DNA from 4 places in the Pseudohongiella spirulinae genome. Region 2 is predicted to be linked to each of the others. Evidence: predicted binding sites of a transcription regulator. Region 2 holds the regulator's gene; each other region holds the start of a gene.
The links. The regulator FliA, encoded in region 2, starts transcription of late flagellar genes. The targets are predictions, from matches to a motif close to CTAAAGTTTNNNNNNNNNNNGCCGNTAA.

Region 1 (7,711 bases), 470 kb from region 2:
GCCGCAAACAGTTGAAAAAGGTGTACCGATTCTCAGGCCTTCCAGGAAAGATCCCCAGGGGCTGCTGTCAGTGGTGATGGGGGAGACGCCAGTCGATAAGCAAATACTTCCGCCGCACTTGAACGATAATAAAATTCTTAATGCTGTGGCTTGCCTTAAACACGGCCATGAGAAACAACGAGTTGTGCTGGTCACCAAAGATATCAATATGCGGCTAAAGGCCCGGGCATGCGGCATCGATGCGGAAGACTACCACACCGATCAGCTTATTGATGACATTGGTGATCTGAATAAGGGCTATCTGCATTTTGGGAACAATTTCTGGCAGGAAGTCGAATTGGTTGAAACCCGCCAGACCCCGAACGGAGAAACCTTGCATATTCTGCCGCGTAGTCAGCGCCTGCAGGATGTCTGTCCTAATCAGTTTGTGACCGATGACAGCGGGTTTATTGCTCGTGTCGTTGAGGTCACAGATGATCATGTCACCTTGCGGCACCTTGACCGGCAGAAACTGATGTCTCTGGACGTTTGGGGCCTTGCGCCACGGGATCTCTATCAAGCCATGGCTCTGGATCTATTGCTGGATCCGGATGTGCATCTGGTCAATCTTACCGGATCAGCCGGATCAGGCAAAACCATTCTGGCACTGGCGGCCGCGATAGAATTGACATTGAATGCCAAGTCCTTTCGGCGAATCATCGTTACCCGAAGTACTCAGGGACTGGATGAAGATATCGGCTTTCTGCCGGGCACAGAAGCTGAGAAAATGGAGCCCTGGCTGGGCGCTATTACTGACAATCTGGAAGCCCTCCACTGGGATGACGAGAACTGTGTCGGCAGTATAGAGTACGTGCTCGACAGAGTGCCGCTGCAATTCAAATCCCTGAACTATATCCGCGGCCGCAGCTTTCAGCACAGCCTGATTCTTATAGACGAATCGCAGAATCTGACGCCGCATCAGATAAAAACCATAGTCACTCGGGCAGGGACCGGATCAAAGGTAGTTTGTCTGGGTAATCTGGCTCAGATAGACACGCCCTATCTCACGCCCGTCAGCTCTGGTTTAACGTATTTGACAGAGCGGTTCAGGTTGTTTCCCTATGGCGGCACGGTGCAGCTTCAGGGTGTACCCAGGTCGGCGTTGGCAGCTTTTGCCGAGGAAAATCTGTAGTCAATCGGTGTCGACCAGTTGATTCATGGTATGCGAGGGATTTTCCGGGCAGGGAGACCCTACATGATGCGCAGGAACTCCCACCACCGTTGTATGCGGTGGTACATCTTTCAGAACGACGCTGCCTGCACCGACCTTGGCGCTGCGACCAATTTCAATGTTACCTAACACTTTGGCTCCGGCCGAAATCAGCACGCCAGAACGTATTTTCGGGTGGCGATCACCCTGTTCATTACCTGTGCCGCCCAGGGTAACTGATTGCATAATGGACACATCATCTTCGATGACAGTGGTTTCGCCAATAACAATCCCTGTAGCGTGATCAAACATTATGCCCTTGCCAATCACGCAGGCCGGGTGGATATCAACACCAAAAACTTCGGAATTGCGACTTTGCAGAAACAGTGCAAGATCCTTACGTCCCTTATTCCACATATAATGAGCAACTCGATGTACCTGTATCGACTGAAAACCTTTCAGATGCAGGATGACAGGTAAGTAGCTGCTTGTGGCAGCGTCACGGTCACGAACAGCCTTAATGTCAGCCGCTGAGGCATCAACAATCTCAGGGCTGTTGCTGAAGGCGTTGTCCAGCAGCTCGCGAATGGCGACTGCAGACATTACATAGTTTGCCAGTTTGTGCGCTAACAAATAGCTCAGAGACGAGCTGAGGCTGCTGTGATTGAGTACACAGGCGTAGACATAGCTGGCGAGCAGGGGTTCACGGGCAATAAGGTCGCGGGCTTCAGCCTGTAGCTGTTCCCAAATACGGTCGGACATGGTTTCTTCGATACCTCTGGGGTTGAGTCTCGCTGACTATATCAGTTTATGGTGTCAGACTTGACGGAATTCAAGCGTTTGGCGCGCCAGATTCAAGTGCTCTTTTGTGAGTTCGTGGCAATTTTCCAGCTCGGCATGCAGGATTGCTTTGCGCATCAAGGTGTTAATCATCCTTGGTACACCATTGCTGAATGTAAATATATTGTCAATCAGTGCCTCATCGGGCATGAGTCTGGATGTCGATGCGGCCCTGCTTATCCTGGTATAGATATAGTCGGCCGTTTCCGTTTTAGTGAGGTTTTTCAGTTCATAACATTGTTGAGGAATTTCTGACCACAGTGTCAGAGCCGGAGCATGTAACCTGTTGGCTAGTTCAGGTTGAGCAAAAAGCACAAAGTGAGTCTTGCCACCAAGGTTAATGTGTCGGGCTATGGCCAACAGGGTTTGGTTGGGGACAGCCTGAGCTTCGTCAATGACAAGGACATGCCTGTAATTGACAGAATCCGGAGCTGACGCAGGCATCAAGTCGTTAAGGTCAATACTGGGGTAGGGCATAAAGCGGACGCGATAACGCTGGTCATGGGCTCGCAGGCTGTAATAGATTCTGCGGGCTAATAGCGTTTTACCCAGGCCAGGTTCGCCGTAAACTAATTGCAAGGGCATGCAATTGCTAATATTTTCCAGCAGCGATACATAGACCTGATGCAGAGTCGGCGACTGCCATAGCATGCCCACGTCCGGTGTGTCACCGAACAGGTGCCCTGTGCTGTTCAGTTCTGTCGCTGTCATGAGCTGGCTGCCTGTCGCCTGAATAATGACCCTAATGTTCTAAGAACCCGTGCCGTTATAAGTTGATAATAACATCAATAATAAGGTTTGTTAGCGCAACCATCACAGCAAGGCAGGGAAAACAGCATGTTCAGCAAATTTACCATACGCTCGCGCATTGGGCTGATCGTCGTGGTCAGTGTCATCGCGATTATCGGTCTGAGTGTGTCCATATTAATGCAGGCGCGTCAGCAATTTATGGAGCAATTGCGATTGGGGAGCATGAATCAGGTTCACATGATTCATGATGCCCTGGAGGGTTTGCATGAGCAGGTGTTAAGCGGTCAGATGAGCGACGCAGAAGCTAAACGTATGGGGCGCTATCTGATCAACAACACAGTTGTCGATGAACGTAACTACCTGCTGCTTTATCACCGCCTGGGCCAGATTCTCGCGCATCCGTTCCGCGGCGTTGACAGTGCCCTGGATACCGAAGCACAGGTGAGAGCGTCTATTGCCGCGGCTGCTACGACACCCGAGCAGCGTATGGAGCAAAATGGTTACAGTGATCCGACACCTACCATGACCGAAATCATTAACCGCTATACAGGTGACAGTTACACTGGGTTCGCTGAGTATCTCTATCACCCCGAACCCATGTTCGGTTATCGGTTTCTTACCTATACCGATGATCCTATCGCTCACCCTGAAGCTGAAATAAAAACGGTGTATGCGCAGCTCTTTGAGCCATGGGACTGGGTGCTGATTCACGGCCTGTACGAGGAAGACGTTAACGCGCAATTTATGCAGTGGGCGATGAGCTCCGCTGTGATCGTTGTGGTAATTCTGGCCATATTGGTGATTGCCGCCTACTTCCTGTCAATTTCAATTACGGCTCCGCTGGTTCAGGCCAGGGGATACATGCAGGATATCGCTCAGGGCTCAGGTGATTTGAGTCGACGCTTGTCTGACAAGGGTGTCGACGAGATATCCGAGCTGGGTGCCAGTTTTAATACCTTTGTGGGCAAACTGGCCGGCATCATAGGACAAGTTTTGTCCACCAGCGCAGAAGTCAGCAAGAAGTCGGTGCAGTTCTCAGACATGATTGAGCGAACAGCGGGTCGCTCTTCGGCTCAGCTTGAGGAGACTGAATTGTTGGCCTCATCAACTACGGAGCTCTCATCATCACTGTCTGATGTGGCGGCTGGTGCTCAGGCCAGTGTGGAAGCAGCCAGCGAGGCAAATGGTGCGACCAAGCAGGCCACACAGGTGGTCTCTCAGACTCGTTCTTCCGTTGAGCAATTGTCCGGCTCACTCTCCCAGATTCAGCAGAAAGTGCATGATATGAGAGATCATAATCAAAAAGTTCATTCGGTTCTGGAGGTGATTCAGGGCATTGCTGAGCAGACCAACCTACTGGCCTTGAATGCCGCTATTGAGGCTGCCAGGGCTGGCGAGCAGGGGCGAGGCTTTGCTGTAGTCGCGGATGAAGTGCGCAGTCTGGCGCAGAAGACACAGTCCTCGACCCTGGAAATCAATACCATTATTCAGGATCTGCAGGAAAATACAGTGCAGATCGTCCACGCCATGGACAGCGGCGTCAGCCTGTCCAGAGATTGTGTGGGCACCGCTAATTCAGCGAATGAACTGCTGGAATCTGTTCTGGCATCGGTGGAATTGATTGCCGAGCGCAGTAAGGATATTGCCAATGCGGTGAGACAGCAGTCAGAAGTGACCGAAGGCATTGCCAAGAGCAGCGTAAAGATAGCGGGTGATGGTCGACTGAATACTGAGGATTACATGAAGTGCAAGCAGTATCATGCCGAGATCAACACTCTGCTTGCCAACCTGGACGGTCTGGTCAGTCAGTTCAAGCTTGGCTAGTCCAATGTGGCTGGTCGAGTTTAGGTTTGTCGTTCAGAGCACATCCGTGTTTTAATCACGGCTGTTTATCCGGATGACGCCGTCGAATGTTTGCATGTATTGACCTTGGTTCCAATAGTTTCCACTTGCTGATTGCTGAGTGGCATGAAGGGCGCCATCAGATCGTTGAACGTTTCAGTGAAAAAGTACAATTGGGTGAGGACCTGGCGATTAATTCCCGGATCACCCCGGCGGCGTTCAGTCGCGGCCTGAACTGCCTGGAAACATTTCGCCACGCGCTGGCACGCTATCCCATCAAACACTGTTGGGCCGTTGGCACCAACGCCCTCCGTATTGCGGACAATGCTGACGAGTTTCTGGCCGCTGCACGTCTCAAGGATATCCATATTGATGTTGTGAGCGGCCCGGAAGAGGCCACCCTGGTTTATGCAGGTGTTAACTCGGCCTTGTCGGCGGCGGAAGAAAATCGGCTTGTCATCGATATCGGTGGCGGAAGTACAGAGCTGGTAGTGGGGTGTAATGAGCGTATATTACAACTTCACAGTATGCCGATTGGTTGTGTCAGCTGGCGTGATAAATGGTTTACACGGGTAGATGGGGAAGTCTCGATCTTGGAGCTGACCTTGCAGAAAGCGTTAGCAGATGCTGAGGCTGTTTTCAGGCCGATCGTTGCTCAACTTCGTGAACAGAACTGGCATGAAGTTTATGCCTCGTCAGGAACGGCGAAAATGTTGAGCTCGGTTTGTGCTGCCTCCGGGCGTCAAGCCGGTTTTGTGACACTCGACACTCTTGGTAAATTGCGCACAGAAGTGTTGCGCGTCGGAAGTGACCCGGCATACTCCATGGCGGGTCTCAAGAACAGCCGTCGTGAGCTGATTTTGCCAGGTTGGTCAGTGCTTTTTGCTTTCATGTCCGTTGCCGGCATTGAGAGTCTGAGATTCAGTCCCGCCGCCCTTCGCGAAGGCATGTTGCATTATATGGTAAAAGCGTCGCTCAGCGGCGTGGCACCGTTGCATGAGTTGCGAGGGCATTGAGTAACAAGTTCTGAACGCCATCTGCCGTTTCGCCTGCATCCAGTTGATCAAGTTTCAGATAACTGCCATCGGACTGCAATTCCCAGCTTTGATTGAGATCCTGAATGTGCATCTCCATCTCACTTAAAATACGTTGAACCCATTTTTTTTTGAGTATTGGAAAAGCAATTTCAATACGACGTTGCAGATTTCGTTCCATCCAGTCGGCGCTCGAACAGTACAGCGGGTGCTGGGCATTGGCAAAGTAATAAACCCGGGAGTGCTCAAGGAAGCGACCGATTGTTGATACGACACGGATATTTTCGGATACATTCGGTACACCGGGTTTCAGGCAACATATGCCACGCACGATAAGATCAATTCTCACGCCAGCCTGCGAGGCGCTATACAGTTCCTGAATGATCACGGGGTCAGTCAAGGCATTAACCTTGGCGATAATGCGCGCCGCTTTTCCTTCTCGAGCGGCCGCCTTTTCATGCTGGATGAGTTGGATCAGGCCTTTCATCAGTTTGAAAGGCGCATTGAGGATCAACTCAGGAGCAATTTTCTTTCCCATGCCAGTAATCTGCTGAAACACCTTGTGCACATCGGCACACAATGCTTCGTCACAGGTGAGCAGGCTGTAATCAGTGTAAAGCAATGAGTTTTTGCGGTGATAGTTTCCGGTACCCAGGTGGGCATAACGTTTTAGTCGGCCGTTTTCCCGCCTGACGATCAGTACCATTTTGGCGTGAGTCTTGTAGCCCATCACGCCGTAAACTACGACGGCACCTGCTTCCTGGAGAATGCTGGCGAACTGAATATTTTCTTCTTCATCGAAGCGCGCACGCAGCTCGATGACAACGGTGACTTCCTTGCCATTGCGCGCAGCTTCGGCAAGCGCTTCGACCAGTTCGGACGATTCGTTGGTCCGATACAGCGTCTGTTTGATCGAAATCACGCCGCTGTCACGAGCTGCCTGCCGCACCCAGTCAATAACCGGTACAAAAGATTGGTAAGGGTGAAGCAGGAGCTGATCCTCGCGCGTAACCGCACTGAAAATGCAGTTATTCTCTTCCAGTGCAGGGGGCAGGCCGGGTGAAAACGGTGGAAACTGCAGTTCGGGTCTGTGCACCATGCTGTTCAGCGCCACCAGTCTTTGTAAATTAACCGGGCCATCCAGGCGGAATAGTTCTTCTTCTGTCAGATTGAAACGCTCCAGCAGAAAGTCAGTCAGCTCAGCAGGGCAACCAGCGCCCACTTCAAGTTTGGCGGCCGCTCCGAAGCGACGCATATGGAGCTCACCCTGCAAAGCACTGGCAACGTCCTCAACTTCGACATTGCTCATCTCCAGATCCGAGTTTCGCGTCACCCGGAATTGATGGCACTCCTTGACTTTCATGCCCGGGAAAAACTCTTCTACATGCGCGTGGATGATGGATGACAGGAAAATGAAATTGTCACCATCGGGGGTAATGTGAGCGGGTACCTTTATGAGTCGTGGCAAAGCCCTGGGAGCCGGAACAATGGCCAGACCGCTGTCGCGTCCAAAAGCATCTTTACCTTCCAGGGAAAGTATGAAATTAAGGCTTTTGTTAACCAGCCGGGGGAAGGGGTGGGCCGGATCCAGTCCCAATGGGCTGATGACAGGCAGCACCTCATTGCGGAAATATTCCAGTGACCACTCCAGCAGGTTGTCACTCCATTCGTGGCGATAAAGAAATCGAATATTCTCGTCAGCCAGTGCGGGTAGCAGATCTTCGTTCAGGATACGGTATTGTTCCTGCAATGCCAGACGTACCTGGGCATGAATTTCACTGAGTACTTCCTGCGGATATTTTCCGTCCGGCCCCGGGCGTTGACGCCCGAAGCCGAGCTGTTTTTTGAGCCCGGAAACGCGAATCTCATAAAACTCGTCCAGATTGGAGCTGAAGATCAGCAGGAACATCAGCCGTTCCAGGAGCGGGTGGCGAATGTTACGGGCCTGATCCAGTACGCGGAGATTAAACTGCAGATAGCTGAGCTCGCGATTCAGATAGAAGCGACTGTCGCTCAAATCAATATCTTGAGGAACTTCCGGGCAGGCAGACACTGA
Region 2 (7,711 bases):
CCAAGTTCAGTCGACTCAATCCGGGCTCCGGGCTCAAGCGCATGTTTGGCCCCAAGTCGCTGATGGAGTTGGCAAAAGCAGCCGCCAAAGTGCTGGTGGTGGCAGGTATCGCACTGCTGCTGTTCATGTTCAACATGGATCGCATCATGTCAATTTCCCAGCAGGACATTGGTCCTGCCATTCTCAATGCCATGATCATTATCGGCTGGTCGGTACTGGCGATGTCTTGCGCCATGATTCTGATTACCCTGGTTGATATTCCGTTTCAGATTCATTCGCACACAGAGAAGTTGCGTATGACTCACCAGCAGGTCAAGGATGAAATGAAAGACACCGAGGGCAAACCTGAGGTGAAGCAGCGTATCCGCCAACTGCAATATCAGATGTCACAGAACAAGATGATGGGTGCGCTGCCTGAAGCCGACGTCATCATCACCAACCCTGAACATTACGCCGTAGCGCTGAAATACAAACAGGGCAGTGGTCAGGCGGCGCCGGTGATGATCGCTAAAGGCATCGACTTTATGGCGTTGCGTATCCGCGAGGCCGCCAACAAACATGAGATCCCCATTGTCGAGTCGCCCGTTCTGGCGCGTGCCATTTATTACAACACCAAAGTTGACGAAGAAATCCCCGAAGGACTGTACAAAGCCGTAGCCCAGGTGCTGGCCTATGTCTTCCAGCTACGCCAGCATACACGCGGTGTTGGTCCGCGACCGACGCTGGCAAGCGATCTTCCCGTACCTGATGAACTAAAAAGAGACCACTGACGCTGGGGACGGAGCGCTGGTCTCCGTCCCCTCACTTTGTTAGCGACAGAGTGCCACCGAACGGATGGCAGCTTTGGCATGAGTCTTGCGATACCCCTCCCGGTAACGACTTTTTTGGCCTAAAAGGCCAATAAAGCGTCAAGAATTTGGACGGGGTGACTGTAATCTGACAGTCAGCCGTCAAGGGAGCACTCTCCGGAGCATGATGAATCTGGGCAGCAACATGAATCGCACAACACTGGTGGCCAATGCCCGTAGTCTGACTGACGGTAATCTGGGCATACCTGTGTTGTTGCTACTCATCCTTGCGATGATGACGCTGCCAATTCCGCCGTTTTTGCTGGACGTCTTTTTCACCTTCAATATCACCATCGCTCTGGTGGTGCTGTGCGTGGCGGTGTACGCCATGCGGCCGCTGGATTTTGCGGTTTTTCCGACTATTCTACTGGTATCCACTCTATTGCGCCTGGCCTTGAACGTAGCGTCCACGCGGGTTGTGTTACTTAATGGTCATGAGGGTGGCGCCGCTGCCGGGCGGGTGATCGAGTCATTCGGTGAGGTGGTCATTGGCGGCAACTATGCCGTGGGTCTGATTGTTTTCCTCATCCTGATCATCATCAATTTTGTGGTCGTGACCAAAGGTGCCGGCCGTATCGCTGAGGTCAGCGCCCGCTTCACCCTGGATGCCATGCCGGGTAAACAGATGGCGGTAGACGCGGACCTGAACGCCGGCATTATCGATCAGGAACAGGCTCGTGTCCGTCGCCAGGATATCACCCAGGAAGCAGACTTTTATGGTGCCATGGATGGTGCCAGCAAATTTGTGAAAGGCGATGCAATCGCCGGCATCCTGATTCTGGTGATCAATATTCTCGGTGGTCTGGCCATCGGGATCATGCAGCACGGGCTGGACTTTGCCACCGCTGCAGAGCGCTACGCACTGCTGACAATCGGTGATGGTCTGGTGGCGCAGATTCCGGCACTGGTGCTGTCGACGGCAGCGGCCATCATGGTCACGCGCAATAACAACTCCGAAATGATGGGCGCGCAGGTGGTGGGACAGATGTTTGCCTCGCCGCGCTCGCTGGGCATCGCTGCCATGGTTTTGTTTGTGATGGGTGTGGTGCCGGGCATGCCGCATTTTGCCTTCCTGTCTTTGGCGCTGGCTGCCGCCGTCGGATCCTTCGCTATTTATTGGCGGCAACAAAAAGTCACCGGCGATGTGCTTGATGACGAGGTCGCAAAAAAAGCCGAGGCGGAAAAGCAGAAGGCTGACGCGGAACCGCAGGAGCTGGGCTGGAATGATGTGACGCCGGTCGATGTGGTGGGGCTGGAAGTTGGCTACCGCCTGATCCCCCTGGTGGACAAGTCGCAGGGCGGCCCTCTGTTGGCGCGCATAAAAGGTATCCGCAAAAAGTTGTCTCAGGATCTGGGTTTCCTGGTGCCGTCTGTGCATATCCGCGACAACCTGGATCTGCAGCCCAACGAGTATCGCATCAACCTGATGGGTGTAAATATCGGCGGTGCGGAGATCTACCCCGAACGTGAGATGGCTATAAATCCGGGTCAGGTCTATGGCGAGGCGCAGGGCATTGCGGCAAAGGATCCTGCCTTTGGCCTGGACGCGATCTGGATAGAGCCTGGACAGCGCGAGCAGGTGCAGGCCCTGGGTTACACCGTAGTGGATGCCAGCACGGTGGTGGCAACGCATATGAACACTCTGCTGCAGCAGCATGCTCACGAATTGCTGGGTCATGACGAAGTGCATGAGCTGCTGGCGATGCTGGGCAAAACCTCCAGGAAACTGGCCGAAGAGCTGCCAGGGCTGATTAACCCCAATATTCTGCGCCGGGTGCTGCAGAACCTGCTGCAGGAAGGCATACCGGTCAAGGACATGCGCACCATCGGTGAGGCGCTGGCAGTGGCCTCGGCGCGCAGTCAGGATCCCGGTGCACTGACATCGGCGGTTCGCGTATCACTGGCCCGGGTCATTGTACAAGGCATCTTCGGCAACCGTTCGGAGTTGCCGGTGATCACCCTTGATCCGGCATTGGAACAGATATTGCTTAAAGCAGTACAACAATCAGCTCAGCAAGGCGGAGGCGGCGATGACAACGTGGTTATTGAGCCTGGTATCGCCGAGCGACTGCAACAGGCACTGGTGCAGGCGGCACAGCGGCAGGAAATTGCCGGTAATCCTGCCGTTTTGCTGGTAGCGGCGCCGTTGCGACCGATGCTGAGCCGCTTTATCCGGTTTACGACGTCCGGCGTCAAGGTACTTTCCTATCAGGAAATTCCGGACAACAAACAGATCACAATTGTGGCAACGATTGGCCAATAAATCAGCGGGTGAGAGGACTTGAGCATGCAACTTAAAAAATTTGTGGCTAAGGATATGCGCAGCGCACTGACACAGGTGCGCGATGCCCTGGGTGAGGATGCCGCTATCTTGTCTACCCGCAGCGTTACCGGCGGTGTGGAAGTGGTGGCCACCCAGTCACCACCGGCACCGGACAAGGCCGCCGCCCAGGCGGCCGTCGACGACTCCGTAAGCAAGGCGGAATTCGGTGCCATGCGCTCGGAACTGAACAGTATCCGCAGCTTGTTGCAGCAGCGTCTGAACGGGTTGGCCTGGGATCAGTTTGCTCGTCAGACACCTGCACAGGCGGCGATCTGGGAACGACTGAGCACCATGGGGTTGCCCGGATCTGTGAACCGGCGTCTGCTGGATCAGGCCGGACAGGCTCGCACGCTGGAACAGCTTTGGCGTCAGGTGCTCGCGACGCTCTCGAAAATTATACCGGTGGCGGGTGAGGATCTGGTGGAGCAGGGTGGTATATTTGCACTGCTGGGTCCTACCGGTGCAGGCAAAACCACCACTATTGCCAAGCTGGCGACGCGCTACGTTCTGCGTCACGGGGCTGAAGAAGTGGCCTTGGTGACCACCGACAGCTTCCGGCTGGCCGCGCATGAGCAACTGCGCACATTGGGCCGCATACTTGGCGTGAGCGTCAGGATTGTTGATAATCAACATTCTCTGGCAGAGACGCTGGAGAGTTTGTCACATAAAAAGTTAGTATTGATAGACACAGCCGGGCTGCCGTCACGACATCCGGAACAGATGCGTCAATTGACAGAGCTGCAGGCTCAGCCGCAGGTTCACAAATGGCTGGTCCTGCCCAGTACAACGCAGGCGCAGGTGCTTAATGCTGCCTGGAAAAGTTGTTCGACGGCAGCGATATCAGGCTGTATTCTGACGCATCTGGACGAAGCCTGTGTAATGGGTGAGGCGCTGGGGCTGTGTATTGAGCGGCAATTGCCGGTGGTTTATGAAACCTTTGGCCAATCGATTCCGGATGATCTGTCTCTGGCGACCGGTCAGGCGCTTGTCAAAAGAGCGGTTGCTCTGGGCCGGGCGCAGGCAGCGATACCGGTTGATCGTAATCGTGTAGTGAACGAATATGGCAGCCAGGCGGCGGGTAATACCGCCCTGGCCAATCGGGCTCTGATGTAGTCTGCATTATATTTTGGGGAGACGTATAGGGATGCATCCCATTCAAGTACTGGCAGTGACCGGCGGCAAAGGTGGCGTTGGCAAGACCAGTATCTCTGTAAATCTGAGTCTGGCATTGGCCCAGGCCGGCAAACGGGTGGTGCTGATGGATGCCGACCTGGGACTGGCGAATGTGGATATTCTGCTGGGCGTCAAGGCACCACGTACGATTGCCGATGTGATGTCGGGTGATTGTGAACTGCGCGATGTGCTGGTTGAAACTCACGGCATCAAAATCATTCCTGCCTCATCCGGCGTTCAGTCGCTGGTTAATCTGGGGGCCGGTCAGCATGCCGGCATTATCCATGCCTTCAGTGATCTGGCTGATGAGCTGGACGTGCTCGTTATTGATACAGCGGCCGGTATTTCCGATTCTGTGGTCAGTTTTGTGCGTGCTGCGCAGGAGGTGCTGGTTGTTGTCTGTGACGAACCGTCGTCCATGACGGACGCCTACGCGCTGATCAAGCTCCTGAATCGTGACTGTCAGGTGCGTGATTTCCGTATTCTGGCCAATATGACCCGCAAGCAGGAAGAAGGGCGTTTGATGTTTCAGCGCTTTTCGGCAGTTGCCGGCCGCTTTCTGGATGTTAATCTGCACTATGCCGGTGACATCCCCTATGATGAAAATCTGCGTAAGGCCGGTCAGAAGCAGCGGCCCTTGCTGGATATGTATCCCGGCTCGCGAGCCGCCGATGCGTATCGCAGACTCGCTAAAGAGGTGGTGCAGTGGCCGGTTCGTACGCAAGCCAGTGGCCATCTGGAATTTTTTGTTGAACGTCTGGTGCAGGGTATGAACTGAGCAATGAGTGCCTCGGCGTATCAGGAAGCACAGATGGCGGACGCCAATGAATTGGTGAACCGTCACGCGCCCCTAGTCAAGCGTATTGCGCATCACTTGTTGATGCGCATGCCCTCCAGTGTGCAACTGGATGACCTGGTGCAATCCGGCATGATTGGCCTGCTGGAGGCCGCACGCAAATACGACATGTCCAAAGGCGCCAGTTTTGAGACCTATGCCGGTATTCGTATCCGCGGTGCCATGCTTGACGAAATCCGTAAGGGCGACTGGGCGCCGCGCTCAGTGCATCGCAAGTCACGGCAGGTGGCTGATGCCGTGAAAGCGGTGGAATCGCGTACCGGAACAGATGCCAAGGACCATGAAGTGGCGGAAGAGCTGGGCATTGATCTGGAGACCTACTACGCGATTCTGCAGGATGCCTCCGGCAGCCGTCTGTTCAGCTTTGACGATCTGACCGGCGGCGGAGATGACGGTAATCTGGATACCCTGGCCGGCGAAGCGGATGGGCCGGCTCACGAACTGCAGGATGAGACATTCCGGGAACACCTGGCGCAGGCCATAGAAGGTTTGCCGGAACGTGAAAAGCTGGTGCTGGCGCTGTATTATGACGAAGAGCTCAATCTCAAAGAGATTGGTGAGGTGCTGGGCGTCAGCGAATCCCGTGTCAGTCAGATCCATTCTCAGGCGGCTCTGCGTCTGCGTTCCCGACTCAAAGACTGGCGCTGAAGGCGTCGGCGCAAACTTTCCCCTAAATATTTTTTCAAATCAAGCGATAACCTAGCCAGGGAGATCCTTTATCAGTCGGGGAGCTCCTTTGACTGATGCGATGACCGGGAGGCGGTTTTGGACAAGAACATGAAGATTCTCATTGTTGACGACTTCTCAACAATGCGACGTATTATCAAAAACCTGTTGCGGGACCTTGGCTTTACCAATACAGCGGAGGCTGACGATGGGAACTCGGCATTACCCATGCTGGAGAATGGCAATTTTGATTTCTTGATCACTGACTGGAACATGCCTGGCATGACCGGTATTGATTTGCTCAAGGCGGTTCGCGCCAGTGACAAGCTGCGTTCTTTGCCGGTGTTGATGGTCACCGCCGAGGCCAAGCGTGACCAGATCATCGCCGCCGCGCAGGCCGGTGTGAACGGTTATGTGGTCAAGCCGTTTACCGCCGCCGCCCTGCAGGAAAAGATTGAAAAGATCTTTGAACGCATAGAAGCCAACGGCTAAGGAGGGCGGGGCGTGTCTGAGATTGACCAGGAGCGTTACGAACGACTGTATCACGAGGTGGGTCGGCTGACCCGGGCGCTGCACACGGCCATCCGGGATTTCCATCTGGGCATTGGTTTGCAGGCCAGTGAAGAGGTAGAACATGAACTGTCCGAGATGGCCGATGCCCGCAGCCGTCTGAATTACGTCATCAAGATGACTGAAGAAGCCGCCAACAAGACGATGGACCGGGTTGATGAAGCCGCGCCGGTGATCCGTAATATGGTTGATCAGGGCTCAGCTCTGCAGGCTGACTGGACTGCCTATCTGGCAGATCGCAAGTTGGACGCCGAACAGCAACAATTGTTTGATCGTGTTTCCGGACTGCTGGACCTCTTATCAACGCAGGGTGCGGGCATTCACGAGCATCTGACCGAGATACTGATGGCCCAGGGTTTTCAGGACTTGAGTGGTCAGGTCATCAAGCGAGTCATCGAGCTGGTCAGCGACGTTGAGAAGAGTCTGGTCAATCTGGTGAAACTGGCCAGTAATGTAGAGCAGATAGCTGGCATTGAGTCGGGTGTCAGCACTGTACTCAAGCTTGATGACGAGCAAAGCCGTATCCGGGCTGAAGGCCCTCAGGTGAAAAGCGGCAGTAAGCGCGACGTGGTTTCCGGGCAGGATGATGTAGATGATCTGCTCTCCAGTCTGGGGTTTTGACTCAAGCAACAGCGGTCGGCTGAACAGCGGCAGGTGAAGAGGTTAGACAGCATGAGTTTTTTTGATGACGAAGAGATACTCGAGGATTTCCTGGTTGAAGCCGGCGAAATTCTTGAACAGCTCTCTGAGCAATTGGTCGATCTGGAGAAGCAGCCCGATGATAAAAATCTGCTGAATGCCATCTTTCGCGGTTTCCATACCGTCAAAGGCGGGGCTGGCTTTTTGCAGCTCAATGCCATGGTGGATTGCTGTCATGTAACTGAAAACCTGTTTGATAATCTGCGCAACGGTCATCGTCATGTCACACCCGAGTTGATGGACATTGTGCTGCAGGCGCTGGATACCGTTAACGAGATGTTCGCCCAGGTGAAGGAGCGACATCAACCGGACCCGGCGCCGCAAAGCCTGCTGGATGCGCTGCAGGCGCTGGCCAGTGGCGAGGATATGCCCGCCAGTGTGCGTTCTGATGATGAACCGGCGACCACTGCTGATGATGAGATGAGCGATGCGGAGTTCGATGAGCTATTGGCGGCGCTGGACTCTGCTGATATCGCCAGCGAAGCCGAGGCTGATAAGCCGGCATCTGACGATGAAATATCCGAAGAAGAATTTGAGGCCTTGCTTGATCAATTGCAGGGAAAAGCGGCGGCCAGC
Region 3 (7,711 bases), 340 kb from region 2:
TTGGAGGTCATCTCAAAGCGTGACTCGTCGCTGTTGTAGGTTACCGTGACGGAATTTGCGGAATTGATCAGCTCAGCATTGCTGTTGATCTGCCGCTGCAACTCTTCGGCCAGCAGGTCCGCGGTGGCGTAGGTGCCTTCGGTCAGATCAATGCTGACCTCGACATTATTGAGAAAAATATTAAAACTGTTGTTGGCATCGGTAATCTCGATATTACCAGCGTCCAGGGCAGCGACAGCGATACCCTGATAACGACCGACCTCGGCCATGCGGGTAATTTCCAGGCTATAGCTACCGGGTTGAGTGGCACTGCTGGCTGAGACAAATGACACGCTTTCGTCGCTGGGTATACCCGTAGTCGCAAACAAGGCTGTGATGGCTTCAGGATCCGCCTGAAATGCCTCCTCAAAAGCACTGCGGTCGAACTCCATCATGTAGTTGTTAAACTGGTTGGTGGTCACACCCACTTCAGCCAAAGATCCATAAGTTGAGCCCAGAGTAAACGAGCGCAAGGTCGAGTTAAGTTGATTCATGACCGTGCGTATGCCACGGTCACCGGTCAGCACACTGCCCTGCCCATTATCTCCGGCATCCGGATCAAACGCCGTCAACACATCCGTCACGGTTTTAAGGGCGTTGTAGCTGTCCACCACGCCCTGCACTTTATCCATCAGGTCTGAAGGATCTTTACTGATGCTCAGGGTCGCAGGTCCGCTTGAGACCCCTTTAAGGTTCAGGGTCACACCCGGAATCACTCCCCCCACCAGGTTGTCACTGCGGGTAATGGCCAGACCGTTAACCGTAAACTGTGCATCCTGGGCTGCCTGGGTCTGCAACATCTCCTGACTGGCCAGGTTATAGTTAAAGGCCTCGAACGAGGCTGAACCAGTGGCAGTCAATTCCATGCTGTTATTGGCACCGCCTTCTTCGGTGGTAAACAGCAAGCGGAAACCCGTACCGTCATCAACAATGGTGGCCTGAACACCGAAATTCGCCTTATTCACAGCATCACGAACACCGGCCAGTGTATTGTTACTGCTATTGATGGTAATAGAGCGCGACTGAGTTTCCGGGTTGACAGCAAAACTCTGATAATTATCGAACTCATCGAATGTTGTTGTACCAAAGCGAAAGGTCAGTGTGCCCAGCCCCACCGTCTCGGTGGTAGCTGCATAAGCCTGCGAGGCTACGGTATGCTGCTGCGCCAGTTGCTGCACGTTGATGCTGTAATTGCCGTCGGCGGCTACACTGCTGGCGGTGGCGGTCAACACAGACTCGTTACTGCTATTAGCCTGACTGGCGTTGAAGGCAGAAATATTGTTGAGCTGCTTGACCGCTGTATTAAATTCGCCCAGCACACTGCTGACCTCTCCGAAAGCCGACAGTCGCGCCTCGGTGATCTCCTGATCCCGATCCAGTCGCGCGGTGACTGGCGCACGCTCCGCCTCGACCAACTGCTCCAGCAGTTCGCTGGTCAGGAGCCCGGATCCGATACCCAAGGATTGAATAGTTGCCATAGTGTCCTTTCGTGTGATCAAGCACTTTGCGCTGATAAAGCAAATTACGAGCCAGCTAAGCCGGGACTGTAATATCAGCCACTTACTCCCCATGTATCGGTCAGCAGCGGAGAATCTTGACCCTTAAGCGGCAAAGCCTTGCCGCTGTCTGCCGTCCCCGGTTAGTCACAAGCCGTCACACACGCTGTCGCACAGGGGATTGAGTGTCAGCCCCTGTCCGGCTAGAATCGGCCTTACCTTATAAGGAGAAGAAGCTATGTTCAGTAGACCAACACTCGCCAGCGGTCTCGCGCTGCTGGGTGCCAGCGCTCTGTCAGCCGCCATGCTCTCATCAGGCGCGCTGGCTCAGGAGGACTACACCCCGCCCCGCACCTGGGACGGCGTACCCGATCTGCAGGGTGTGTGGCGTAATGCCACGGTAACGCCGTTGACCCGGCCACGCGAGCTGGGCACCCGCCAGACCTATACTCGCGAAGAGGCGTTCCAGCTGGAACGTGCCGCCCAGCAGGCTGTGGAAGAAGATAACGAACCCCTGGATCCCAACCGGCCACCACCACCAGCCGTGGATCTACCTCCTGTCGGCAACTACGACCTGTTCTGGACCGACCGTGGTATGTTTATGCCCACCATCAACGGAGAGTTCCGTACCTCCATCATTATCGACCCGCCCGATGGCCAGATGCCCGGTTATACCGAGGAATTTCTGGAGCGTCGCGCCCGTGAGCGCGCCACCGGCCCGGACCCCTTCGACGGCCCCGAGGGTCGTGGTGTAGGTGAGCGCTGCCTGCTCGCCTTCGGTTCGAACTCCGGGCCGCCCATGCTGCCAGTGATGTACAACAGTCACTACCAGATCGTGCAATCACCTGGCTATGTCACCATCATCGTGGAGATGGTTAATGATGCCCGCATCATTAAAATACAGGATGATCATGACCCCCATGCTGACGTAATGAACCGATGGATGGGCGACTCCATTGGACGCTGGGAAGGTGACACGCTGGTGGTAGAAACCCGCCACTTTAACCCCTGGCAGAGTTTCCGTGGTGCCTCGGAGAATCTGACAGTGACTGAGCGATTCCGTCGAGAATCAGACCACAAGATCATTTACAGTTTCACCGTGGATGATCCGACTGTGTTTGAATCCAGTTTCACCGGCGAACTGGCGCTGACTGCGTATGATGATCCGTTGTTTGAGTATGCCTGTCACGAGGGCAACTACGCTCTGGCTGGTACGCTGGCCGGCGCCCGCATGGCTGAGGAAGAAGCTCGCAAGGCGGCTGAAGACGCCGCAAACTGAAAACACTGAGCGAAGCAAGCCATGCCACAAGCAAAAGGCCGACAAACCAATTGTCGGCCTTTTTATATCTGTTCGAGCGAGAATCTTAAACCTGAGTTTTAAAAAGAGAAATCGGCTCCTGGGATTCCAGCTTTTTAGCCAACTCCAGTGCTTCTTTACTGTCAAACTGCCGCAGCACCTTGCGCGACTCCCGATCCACCACCGTCACCGACGGCTCCTGATTCTCCGGGTCGATATCAAAGATCAGATCACGCTTTACTGTCTGCACATACTCATTGAGGCGCGATACCGCCTGTTCCAGCTCACCGTCTTCAAGAGGCGGTTCGGAAAGCATTGATTTCGCGCCCGGAGTTGCTGAAGTGAAACGCTGCGCTGGCTGTGACTCCTGGCGCTGTTGCTGCTTGTTTCCAGAACCCTTGTGCTGAGAATCCTTGTGCACATCTTCCTGCGGATTACGACGCTTGGGATTAGCGTCAAGATCATTCTCCACAGATTCAACAGAATTGACCTTCCCCCGGGTTACGGGTGCGGGCTGAAACCGGGTAATACTGATTTCACTCACAGCAGGTCTCCAAGAAAACGTGTATCTGCCACAGAAAAACACTCACCAGCACGTCTGGCACAAAAAAATCCGCCCGGCGTCTACCTTGTTATCGGTAGCGGCCGGGCGGACTTTAGGACTTTAGCTTACTTTTCGGGAAATTAACCCAGCAGCTGCAGTACCTGCTGGCTCTGAGCGTTGGCCTGCGCCAGCATGGAGACACCCGCCTGCTGCAGGGCCTGACTACGAGCCAGGTTGGCAGCTTCAGCCGCAAAGTCTGCGTCCTGGATTCGAGAGTTGGCGGCTGCAAACTTCTCGGAGGTCGCTGACAGGTTCTCGATAGTCGCTGTAAAGCGGTTCTGCACCGCACCCAGCTCGGAACGTGACGCTGTGATAGACGCCAGGGCATTGTCGATAGCAGCCAGAGCTTCCGTTGCGCCAGCCTGGGTAGACAGGTCAACATCTTTCAGGAATTGACCTGCTTCCGCACCACCGAAAGTACCTACCTCGAAACCAAGCGCTTCAAGTTCGGCATTGCCGTTGTTGCCGCTGGATACTGTAAACTGCCCTGCAGATTGCAGCGTGATAGTGCCATAAGAGGTGACACCGTCTGCAGCGGTAGCGGCATTGTCGGCAAACACGGCTGCGGTCGCAATACCAAAGTCTGCAGCGGTAACAGTATTAGTCACATCATCGTCAAGTGACATGACGATGTTGCGGCCGTCCGCTGCTGACAATGACAGACCTGTTCCGGTATCTGTAGCCACAACACCTGTGTTGCCGCTGACGGCGTTGATTGCCGCTACAGCCGCTGTGCGACTATCTTCCAGAGTAGCACCTACAGTCAGGGTAATGCTCTCACCATTCAGGAACAGAGTACCCTGGTCGCCGGCTGCAGCACCGCTGGTTGTGCTGGTTCCGCTAACAATATTTTCATTGACAACAGCAGTCACGCCGGTTTCCGCTGACGAGCGGTTAACCGCCGCCGCAATCGCAATTGCCGAAGCTTCTTTGGAGCTCGATTCTGTGCCGGCATAGGACGCTGTATCGTCAGTTGCGACAGCCGCTCCGATACCCACGCCGTTGATGACAAGGTCACCTGCAACCAGGGCATCTGGCACCACATTGTCGGCTTGCGTTCGAGATTCAGTGCTTGTCGCAGCGACTGAAGCAGAATAGGTACCAGCTGTCAGACCTGCGTTAGCAGTCGCTGTACCACCGATCACAATCTCGTCTACACCCGCATTAGCCACCAGAGTCACGCCGCCCTCATAAGTACCGGCGGCAGCCAGTCCTGTCGCAGCAGCCGTGACAGTGTCAAAAGATATTTGTACATTGCGACCATCAGCTGCAACCAGCTCGATACCCTGAGAGTCGTCCCCGGTATCGATAGCCGTCACTCCGGTCAAACCTGACTGAGCGTTGATTGCATCAACCACTGATGTACGGGTTGCCGCTGTGTCAGTAGTAGTCGTCAGTGTGATTTCCGTGCCATTAATGGTCACGCTGCCTGAAGCCCCGGCGCCAGTCATTGAGGTGCCGCCGACAAGGTTTTCGTCAACAACAGCAGTCACACCAGACTGATCAGACACTGCATTGATAGCAGCGGCTTTGGCAATCGCACTGCCTGCCTTATTGTCGGTAGATGCAGAATCATCAGACGCCTTAGAGGCACCGACGGCTACACCATTGATGGTCAGGTTGCCAACTGACAACGCTGAATCTGTTGCAGACGCGGTCAAACCGCTCTTTTCAGCCACACCCAATGCATCAGTGCTCAACTTGCCAATAGAAACTTCGATAGTTTCACCGGCATTCGCACCAATCTGGAAGTTCGTATTGTAAGAACCATCCAGCAGTTTAACGCCGTTAAAGTTGGCTGTATCAGCGACGCGGCCCACTTCAGCAATCAGTGCCTGAGCTTCTTCGTTAAGAAGCTGACGATCCGCATCGCTGTAGGAACCGTTAGCAGACTGTACCGCCAGTTCGCGCAGACGCTGCAGAGAGTCTGTCATGGAGCCCATGCTGGATTCAGCCGTTTCAGCCAGAGAGATACCGTCATTGGCGTTACGAACCGCCATGTTCAGACCTTTGATCTGGGAAGTGAAGCGCGTGGAGATCGCCAGACCTGCGGCGTCGTCTTTTGCACTGTTGATACGCAGACCGGAAGACAGACGTTCCAGAGCCTGGTTGGTACCGGCCTGAGAACTGTTCAGGTTACGCTGCGCGTTAAGTGAAGCAATGTTTGTATTGATGACTTGAGCCATGCTGTTTACTCCTGAGTTTACACATTAAAACCGGACCGCATATCACATCACATGCGTTACTTCGTTTAACGACACAGGAAAACAAAGCTTTAGACGTTTTTTTTCAATTTGTCGGGGCTCGACAGAAATTTTTTTTCTTTAGGATTTTTTTTGACTATGTTACAAGTAATCAAACTGCTATTACCTGCAGACTTTTATATAGCTACTGAATTAGCCACTAACAATACAGGCAGATACCCGCACCATGAGCAAACCGGAAAATCATGATAAATCAATTACTGATCAATGGATTAGCTGGAAGAAAATCCTGGATGCCAGTCAGCAATTGGTGCAACTTGCCGAACAAAAAAACTGGTCGCGTCTGGAGCGTCTGCAACAGGATCGTGATCAGTTGATCGAGCAGTTTTTTTTAGCACAGCCGCACCCGGAACTGATTTCGAAAATTCAATCTGACATCAAAACAATCTGTGATCAGGATCGCAAAATCATTCAGATGGTAGAAAAAAATCGTGAGCAACTAGGTGCTGAAGCACAGCGGCTCAAGTCGATGAAAAATCGCATCCAGCAGTATGTATCGACAGAAAAGTCGTAAACTTTAATCGCTGTTTAAATCTGGTTAAACAGCGACATTCGATTAATGCGGGTGAAGGTGGCCTGCGCTGCTTCCAGCACAAACGACTCCTGTGTAAGCTGGCTGATCGCCTTGGCGTAATCCAGATCTGACAGTTCAGATAAGGTAGTACGCACCACCAGCTCAAAATCCTCATTGCTGGCTTTGGCGGCATCTACTTGATTGAGGCGTGCACCAATAGCGCTGGTCGTTTTGATTACCTGATCCTGAGCATTGGTGAGATTCAGCATGGTACTCTGCATCGATTGAGCCAGTTGCTCACGCTCACTACTGCTGTTACCCAATCGCTGAAGATCCGCAATATAGTCTTCAAGACCCTCCAGCAGACCTTTCTGATTACTGGACTCCAGCTTGAAGGTATCACCTACTGCCGGACTACCTGATATGCGAAAGGCCATGCCTGCCACTTCAATCTCGCCACCACTGGCAAACGGCTTATCCTGCACCAAGACGCGTCCATCAGAGGCCTGTTTGATCGTGTAATTCAAGCCCGGCGGATTGATATTGCTGGTCGGGTTAAACTCTACAACCACGCTTTCCGGGTAAAACGCCTGAAATGCGTGCTGATCGCGAATCACTGGACGACCAATTGCAGCCGGTGGCTGCGCCTGGTTGGTTTCAGAAGCACTGCTCCTGGCCGTAGGTTCAGCACTCCGGACTTTCATGAAGACTTCATGTCCGGAGTCATTGGCTGCTACTGACGTCACAGGGCCAATCTGAATAAAGCGCTGGCCTTCATCGCCTCGATACTCATAACGCCCCTCGGCATTTTTCACAAACGGCTGCTCGTTGCCCTGATAACCGGAGAACAGATACTCACCACTGGCGTCACGCGAGTTCATAAACTGCGCCATGCCATCAACCACGGCCTGCAACTCAACGGCGATGGTTTTGCGCTGATCAAAGTCCAGCGCACCATTACCAGACTGACCAATCAGCTCCTGGGCACGTTGAATAAGATCACTGACGCCGCCAAGAGCGCTCTCTTCGCGCTGCAGTCGGGAGTTCAATGTCGACAGACTGTTGTTAAACTGCTTGAGACCAGCCAGTTCCTGATTCAACTGAAGAATTCGGGTTGAAGCAATGGGATCATCCGCAGGAGTCAGGACTCTTTTATTGGTGGAAATCTGCTCCTGAGTTTTACTGACCTGACGCTGAATATCCAGCATGGGATTCAGACCACGACTGAAGAGTTGATAGGTCGACATTCTGACTGACATGATCAGATCCTCAGCAAAGTATCAAACAGATCGCGCGCCAGGGTAATCAGGCGAGCTGACGCATTGTAATGTTGTTCCAGTTGAATCAGTCGGGCGGCTTCTTCTTCCAGATTGACCCCGGCTACCGACTGCAGTGCATCCATGGACTGACGCAACATAGATTCACCAGCGTTTTGATTAACACGCGCCTGGCTGGTCAAAATACCGACCTTTTCAGCGAGCTGCCCGTAGACATCCT
Region 4 (7,711 bases), 1.2 Mb from region 2:
CGGCTGTCCCGAAGCTGTGCGAGGCAGTTCTGCTGCATGCAGCAGCCCGGCCAGGGAGACCGTCAGGGCGAGGGCTGGTCGCAATAAACTGATCTTCCTCATATCGTTATCCTGCTGGTGGGAGGTACCAGGGTAACGTACCGCGCTTGGGCTTTTCGGGCAAATAATTAATTGTGATGCATTTGGTATTGACAATCATTCTTATTAGCATTTAAGATTGCTTGGCAATCGGGAAAACCCCTAAGTTGGAGCACCAGTCGATGTACGTTTGTATCTGCCAGCAAATTACTGATAAACAGATCCGTGAGTTCTGCGAGGGTCGCCAGGTATCCATGGCGCAGGCCCGTGCTGAGCTTGGAATTGCATCGGATTGTGGTCGTTGTGGTAAGTTTGCGAAGCAGATCATAGCTGAGTCGGCACTGACGACCGGTGTTTCTTCCATCGCTTACGCTGCCTGAATCACCCTGATTCTCATTCTCCTTATTCTTTGCAATCTATCTTTTTTTCCAATCTATCAATGACTTATTGGTGAGTCCCGCTTGACTTGTACTGTGTATACGGGCAGGCTTGCAGCATAATTTGCTGTGTGATTTTCTGACAATAAGGAGTGCACCATGAAGTCTGACAAAACCATGATCAAACATCTGAATAAAGCGCTGGGCAATGAGCTGGTGGCGATTAATCAGTATTTTTTGCACTCACGTATGTTCAAGGATCGCGGCCTGAGCAAATTGGCTGACAAAGAGTACGAAGAGTCTATCGATGAAATGAAGCATGCAGATCAATTGATCGAGCGCATTCTGTTTCTGGAAGGGCTGCCCAATTTGCAAAGCCTGGGCAAATTGCTTATCGGTGAGCATACCAAAGAGATGTTGAGCTGCGATCTGCAGCTGGAGCAGCAGGCTATTCCGGATCTGCGTGACGGTATTGAGTATGCTGAATCGATTCGTGACTACGTGAGTCGTGATTTGCTGGCCTCGATTCTGGCGAGCGAAGAGGAGCACGTCGATTGGCTGGAGACGCAACTTGGCCTGATCGACTCGGTGGGCCTGGAGAACTACCAACAATCGATGATGTGAATCAACTGCCAGTCCGGGTGCCGGTAATCAGGCGCTCATCATCCTCATCTCGAATAGTCTGGCTGTTCTGTAGCAGGCGGGTACACTCTGCAGCGGGCAGGGCCGGGTTCATTAGCCAGCCCTGCATGCTGTCACAACGACAGCTGAGCAGGATCTGATACTGTTCGGTGGTTTCCACGCCTTCGGCCAACACTTCCAGGTCCAGACTGTCAGCCAGATTCACAAGGCCTGCGATAATGGCTGACTTTTTGGCATCGATGGCCAGGTCACGCATAAAACTACGGTCGATTTTCAGGGTCTGCAGCGGAAAAAGCTGCAGAGACGCCAGCGATGAGTAGCCGGTACCGAAATCATCAATCGACACATGCAGCCCCAGTGCAACCAGGTGACGCAAGGTTTCCGCAACAACGTCGGTGTTGTCCATCAGGGCCGTTTCAGTCAGCTCTATGCCCAGCAAAGTCGGATCAACTCCGGTGGCGCCAAGCTGTTCTTCAATGAATGTAATCAGCGCATTTTTTTGCCGGAAATGCAGCGCTGAAATGTTGACCGAGATACGAATTGGCTTGCCCATATCAGACCATTGTCTGATCTGACGACAGGCGGTGCTGAGTACCATCTCCGTGATGGGTATTATCAATCCATTGGCCTCAGCAACCGGTATAAATACTTCCGGCGAAATGCTGCCGTCTGGCGGCGACCAGCGCAGCAAGGCCTCAAATCCGCATATGCGCTGATCCGATACGCGGTATTGTGGCTGATAAAATACGTGCAGGGCGCCTTCGTCGAGTGCGTCGATGAGGCGAGTTTTCAGGATCTGTGTCTCTTGCTGATCCTGGCTCATGCCTGCGTTAAAAAAGCAGGCAGTGCGCCGACCCATGGCCTTGGCACGGTACATGGCAATGTCGGCATGGCTGAGCAGGGTTTCGGCGTCATCGGCGTGCTCTGGATACAGAGCAACTCCAATGCTGGCGCTGACATGGAACTGATGCTCGCCCAGCACAAACACATTGCGCATGGCATCGGTGATTTTCTCAACCACGGCTCGCGCACCTTCCAGATCATTGGCATCTGTGGCCAGGATAACAAATTCGTCACCACCAAACCGGGCTACCGTGTCGCCCTGACGTAATGCCCGATTCAGTCGGCGGGCGACAGTAATCAATAGTTGGTCACCGAGTGTATGACCCCAGCCGTCGTTGATGTCCTTGAAGTTATCCAGGTCGACCATGATCAGACAGAACATCATGTTGTGGCGACGCGAATGCACAATGGCCCGATCCAGGCGGTCATTCATGAGCTGGCGATTAGGAAGACCAGTCAGAATATCGTGTGTTGCGCGATGCTGCATATCCCGTTCGAGCTTCTGGCGCTCTGAGACATCGCGGATGAACGCGGTGATCTGCACGCCGCCTGAACTCTTGTGGGTGCCCAGGGCAATATCAACCGGAATTTCATGACCGTCTTTGCAGCGACCTACCAGGCCGCGCTGGGATGCCATCGGCCGTCCGGTAGGAGCGGCCAGGTAGCTATCGCGCAATTGGCTGTGCCGATTGCGCAGAGAAATCGGCAGCAGAATCTCTACAGGCTCGCCCAGTAACTCCCGCTCCGAATAACCGAACAGACGCTGCAGGGCCGGATTAACAAAGCGGATGCGACCGTTTTGGTCAATGCCAAGTATACCGTCAGGAGCATTGCTGAGCAGTTCATCGAGCTGATCCGAGTAAGTTTGCAGCTTGGCATGAGCCTGCTGCAGTCGCTCCATTGGTGTGCGGATGGTGTCCAGAAACATCGCCCGGTAGAGATAGGCGTAGGCCAGGACTTTATAGATATGTCCAATAAACACACTCAGGGTTTGTGATTGCCCCGGAATCAGAAAAAAAATTTCACTGGTGGTCATCAGTAAAACAGCCATCACCAGGGCTGCCGGGCTGAGCAGGCCAATGCGTTTGTGCTGCCACCAAATGACCGCCAGAGTTATCAGGTGCACGGCAACCACAAGAATCTGACCCTGAGTATAAATACGCAGAGACTCTGCATTGTTCAGCCATCCCGGGGTGCTGGTGATGAGCAGCAAGATGAGCGCGGTAAGCGCCAGAGTTGAGACAAGATAGGCGTAGCGAGCCGGTGCGAATGGAGTGCCGGTCGATGTGCTGGCCGCCAGCAGGTAGACCAGCAGGCTGACAGCTGCAATGCAACGGGCAACCAGCCAGAACAGTTCAGTCTTGGCCGGGATGTTCGCAGTTATGAAGTCTGGCATGCCGGGGTAGGAGAGCAGGTGTGCTGTGTCAAACATGGCGACAGACAAAAATGCGCAGGCCAGTAACAAAGAGCCCCGGGGCCTTTTGTCATCAAGAACGTTCCAGCCAACAAAAAAGATACAGGCAGCGATGATGACGGCCAGTAACTCCAGAAGCGCATGTGACCAGAGGAATAAATCAGAGCTGATGAGGGTGGCGGTGTTGTTCAGCGCCAGCCAAACCAGCAGTGGCAATGCCAGAGCAATCAGGGAAATACCCGATATTCTCAACAGGCTTAACAATGGAGTCATAGTGTCTTGACGATCTATTGGCATGCCGCTGATCCTCCCCCCTCTGATTTTTATGCTTGCTCCATCAGCAATATTGATAATCGGGCAAGAGGGGGATTAAAAAAATCAGCCAGCCATGCAGCGTGTTGTCATCCTTTATTGGTTTTGCGAGTCGGGTGGTATTTCATGGGCGGGTCAGGCCTCGATTACGCGATGGCGTATGGCATACCGGACCAGTTCTGATGTGTTTGATAAGGCCAGTTTCTGCATGATTCTGAATTTGTGGGTGCTGACCGTCTTTGGAGAAATATGCAACTTTTCACTGATTTGGTTGATGCTCATGCCATTGGCAATCAGCAAAAAAATCTGTTTTTCGCGACTGGATAAGGTTTTGTGGGGTGCCTCTCTGTGTTGCTGACCGGCTGCCTGAATCATCCTGGCGCCCAGTTCTGGCTGGATGTAGCCGTTGCCTTCCAGGCACTGTCGGATCGCCTGAACAATCATCAGGCTGTCGCTGTTTTTGGTCAGGTAACCAAGGGCGCCAGCCTTGAGTGCCGCCGAGGCAACCTGAACATCGTCAACCATACTGAGAACAAGAACAGGAACATCTGGCGCACGTTTATGCATATCCGCAATCAGATCGATACTTTCCGGTCCTGGCATATTCATATCCATGACCAGCAGGTTGGCGCCAGAGTCTAATACTTTTTCCACCAGGTTCCAGCCATCAGCGGCTTGTCCCGCCAACTCAAAGTCTGGGGTGCACTCCAGCATTCTGCAGATGCCCTGCCTGACAATCTCGTGATCATCTACTACAAAAACTTTAATCATTGTCACTAACCTGTGCTGCAATATGGTGCCCGACCAGAGACCCGACACCCTACTTTATTTTATTCATCTGTTTCATGATCTACATCATCTTTCTTTAAGCAAGCGTGTAGGGATCGGATTAAAAAAAGTGAGCCGGTATTGATTTTTCGTCATTGTCGGTGGTGCTTGCTTAACTTTTCCTGTGGCCGGGCGATAAGAAGAAGCAGGATTCATGACAGGAGCAGCAGTAATGAGAGCATTATTTGCACCGGCAACCTACATACTTAACCGTTTCGGCTTCAAAATTAAGTTTTTGATTATCTTTTGCTGTGTTCTCCTGCCTTTGCTGGTACTGGGCGCTCTGGTGGTGGGCAGTATTAATGAAGATATTGCCACGCTGGAAAATGAGCGGCGCGGTGTCGAGTTTTTGCAGTCTCTGCGCACTCCGGTAGATAGGGTGCAGCAGCATCGAGGTCTGATGGCTACTGCCTTGAGTGGCTCGGATGCCTCTGCGCAAAGCCGCGTTACGCAATTAAGACCACAAATTGACAGTGCCCTGACTACTTTGCTGCAACAGGCTGATCTGGCTGAAGATAATGCAGGTTTGCAAAGTCGAATCCGCGATGCGCAACAGCAATGGGACGCTATCAAATCCCAGTCCTCAATCAGTGCTGATCGCAGCTTTGAATTACACACCAATCTGGTCACGGCGTTGATTCAGTTGGGTGAGTATGCCTCTGATGTTTTTGAGATCTCTTTGTCGGCCAGCCTGGATACTTTTTATCTTGGTGACGCATTAGTTAATCGTTTGCCTGCGCTGACCGAGAATATGGGCCAGGCGCGTGCCGTGGCTTCAGCAGCGGCTGCTCAGGGCATTGTTAATAATGATGTGCGTATGCAGCTGGAGCTTCTGCTGTACAACATGAATGCCTACAGTAGTGCCCTGCAGCGTGGTTTAGATAGTGCGTTTGCAGAAAACCCGTCATTGCGCCCAGCGTTGGGTGCGACTATGCAGGCCAACAATGAGGCTGGCGCGCGACTTCGAGAACTGATTCGCAATGATTTTCTGGATGCTGAGTTCATCTCGATTACGAGTAACCAGGTCTTTGATGCGGCCAGTCGTTCGATACAGCAAGCCTATGCGCTATTCGACAGCATTGCGCCTCAATTAGACAGGGTTCTGGCTGAAGATCTCGCCGCCGCTCAAAGCGTTAAACTGCTGGATACGGTCATTGTAGCTGTCGTTTTGCTGCTGCTGATATACCTGTTCATGGCACTATTTATGTCAGTGAATGACAACGTTGAGCAAATAGCCCGTGTCGCCAATGAAATGTCTGCCGGTAATCTGGCCAGCCGGGTCAGGCTCAGCACCAACGATGAGATCAGCGTTATAGCGGGGCACTTTAACAAAATAGCGGATCAGTTTGAAAACGTCATTCTGACTGTCAGCAGCGCGTCGACGCAGCTCGCGTCAGCGGCCGAGGAGCTTTCAAGTGTGTCCCGGCACAGTGCTGAAAACGTCCTGAGGCAACGCTCAGAGACCGATATGGTGGCGGTGTCTATCAACGAGATGAACGCCACAGTTCAGGAAGTTTCCCGCAGCACCTCACGAGCCTCGGAAGCCGCGACCGATACCGATGAACAGGCCGCCAGCGGTGCCGAAGTGGCAGCAACAACCGCCCAAAGCATTGCGAATCTGGCTGAAGATATCCATCAGTCAGCCGGCAGTATGCAGCGAGTGGCTGCGGACAGCGCCTCCATTAGCAGCGTGCTGGATGTCATTATGGGTGTCGCTGAGCAGACCAATCTGCTGGCGCTGAATGCCGCCATTGAGGCTGCGCGTGCCGGTGAGCATGGCCGCGGATTTGCCGTGGTGGCTGATGAAGTCCGTACCCTGGCAAATCGTACCAAAGATTCAGCCAGCGAGATCGAAAATATGATTAATCACCTGCAGTCAGGTGTGAAGGAAGCTGTGCAGTTAATGGAGCGTAGTCGCGAGCGTGCCACAGATGGTGTGACCAAAGCTAACGAGGCGGCGCAGGCGCTTGATGCCATCACCCGGGCGGTTGCGACTATCCGTGACATGAATTTGCAGATCGCCAGTGCTTCTGAGCAACAGAGTGCGACAACCGATGAATTGAACCGCAATGTCACCAGTATCCGCGAACTGGCGGAGCAGTCTGCTGCAGGTGCTGACCAGACTACGGCGGCCAGTGATGAACTGGCGCGGCTGGCCAGCGACCTGCAGCAATCGGTAGCCTGGTTTACGCTGTCCGAAAAGCGCGCTTCATAAATCGTTCAAGAAGTTGAGTACGGCGGCGTTGGTCTGCTCCGGCAGTTCCTGCTGAATCCAGTGGCCAGCGTCCGGTAACAGAATCACCCCGCGCAGGTCGTCCACGACCCGCCGCATGGCGCCTTCCAGCCGGGGCTGGCTGGCGCCGGCGATCACCACATCATTCTCTCCGGCGATGAAAAGCGTTGGCACTGTGACCCTGGCATCCGCCAGATGCGGAGTAATCTCCCAATTGCGGTGGAAGTTGCGGTAGTAGTTCACGCCGCCCCGAAACCCGGCAGCCTCAAACTGACTGACAAAATAATCCAGGTCATCACGTGTCAGCCAGTCGGGCAGTCCTACCGGTGCGCCCATACGGGGAATCCAGCCGCCGGCTGAACGATGCCGGTCGGTCACCTGTGGTGGATGTCGGGGTGAGTCAGGTGACAGATAAAGACGACTCAGCAGACCTTCGGGATCCGCGTCATACTCCGCCTCTGCGACGCCAGGCTCCTGGTGGTAGAGGATATAGTAGAAGTTATCGCCGTAGGCATTCTGCCAGCTCACCAGCGGTGATTCAGGGGCGCGGCCGCTGTAAGGCACGCTCATGGCCACCAATGCTGAAAAGCGATCCGGGTGCAGCAGTACCGTGTTCCAGGCCACAATTGAGCCCCAATCGTGGCCCATGATAATGGCAGTGTCTTCGCCGTAGGCATCAACAATGCCGACCATATCAGCGGCCAGAGTGACAATATCATAGTCCTGTACATTGGGCGGCGCATCGGTCGCGCCATATCCGCGCATGTCTGGGGCGACGACTCGGTAACCCGCTTCAGCCACGGCTTTAATCTGATGGCGCCAGGAATACCATGACTCGGGCCAGCCATGGGCCATAATGACCAGCGGGCCGGAATCGCCCATGGTGGCCAGACGCATGCGAATGCCATTGGTTTCAATATACCGGAAGCTGATCCCGGGAACAGGGGATGTTTCATTCATAAGTGAGTTCTCACTAGCGTTGGA

Region 1: a site for FliA is predicted at 2,772-2,799, ahead of PS2015_RS10585 (methyl-accepting chemotaxis protein). Genes of this name have one in related genera too.
Region 3: a site for FliA is predicted at 5,688-5,715, ahead of PS2015_RS10035 (flagellin N-terminal helical domain-containing protein). Genes of this name have one in related genera too.
Region 4: a site for FliA is predicted at 4,606-4,633, ahead of PS2015_RS02940 (methyl-accepting chemotaxis protein). Genes of this name have one in related genera too.

What each region holds. Positions count from the first base shown of each region.
Region 1 covers NZ_CP013189.1:2,303,403-2,311,113, reverse strand. The annotation lists gene PS2015_RS10600 (PhoH family protein) at 1-1,171, shown strand, start outside; gene cysE (serine O-acetyltransferase) at 1,172-1,951, opposite strand; gene PS2015_RS10590 (ExeA family protein) at 2,006-2,740, opposite strand; gene PS2015_RS10585 (methyl-accepting chemotaxis protein) at 2,867-4,603, shown strand; gene PS2015_RS10580 (Ppx/GppA phosphatase family protein) at 4,690-5,637, shown strand; gene ppk1 (polyphosphate kinase 1) at 5,597-7,711, opposite strand, start outside.
Region 2 covers NZ_CP013189.1:1,828,670-1,836,380, reverse strand. The annotation lists gene flhB (flagellar biosynthesis protein FlhB) at 1-770, shown strand, start outside; gene flhA (flagellar biosynthesis protein FlhA) at 994-3,111, shown strand; gene flhF (flagellar biosynthesis GTPase FlhF) at 3,136-4,284, shown strand; gene PS2015_RS08350 (MinD/ParA family protein) at 4,316-5,122, shown strand; gene PS2015_RS08345 (RNA polymerase sigma factor FliA) at 5,126-5,848, shown strand; gene cheY (chemotaxis response regulator CheY) at 5,966-6,358, shown strand; gene PS2015_RS08335 (protein phosphatase CheZ) at 6,371-7,057, shown strand; gene PS2015_RS08330 (chemotaxis protein CheA) at 7,109-7,711, shown strand, end outside.
Region 3 covers NZ_CP013189.1:2,169,869-2,177,579, forward strand. The annotation lists gene fliD (flagellar filament capping protein FliD) at 1-1,517, opposite strand, end outside; gene PS2015_RS10025 (hypothetical protein) at 1,774-2,814, shown strand; gene PS2015_RS10030 (flagellar protein FlaG) at 2,900-3,376, opposite strand; gene PS2015_RS10035 (flagellin N-terminal helical domain-containing protein) at 3,517-5,622, opposite strand; gene PS2015_RS10040 (flagellar protein FliT) at 5,867-6,214, shown strand; gene flgL (flagellar hook-associated protein FlgL) at 6,229-7,473, opposite strand; gene flgK (flagellar hook-associated protein FlgK) at 7,476-7,711, opposite strand, start outside.
Region 4 covers NZ_CP013189.1:606,938-614,648, forward strand. The annotation lists gene PS2015_RS02915 (hypothetical protein) at 1-102, opposite strand, end outside; gene PS2015_RS02920 ((2Fe-2S)-binding protein) at 261-458, shown strand; gene bfr (bacterioferritin) at 615-1,079, shown strand; gene PS2015_RS02930 (bifunctional diguanylate cyclase/phosphodiesterase) at 1,081-3,651, opposite strand; gene PS2015_RS02935 (response regulator) at 3,802-4,437, opposite strand; gene PS2015_RS02940 (methyl-accepting chemotaxis protein) at 4,667-6,709, shown strand; gene PS2015_RS02945 (alpha/beta fold hydrolase) at 6,704-7,687, opposite strand.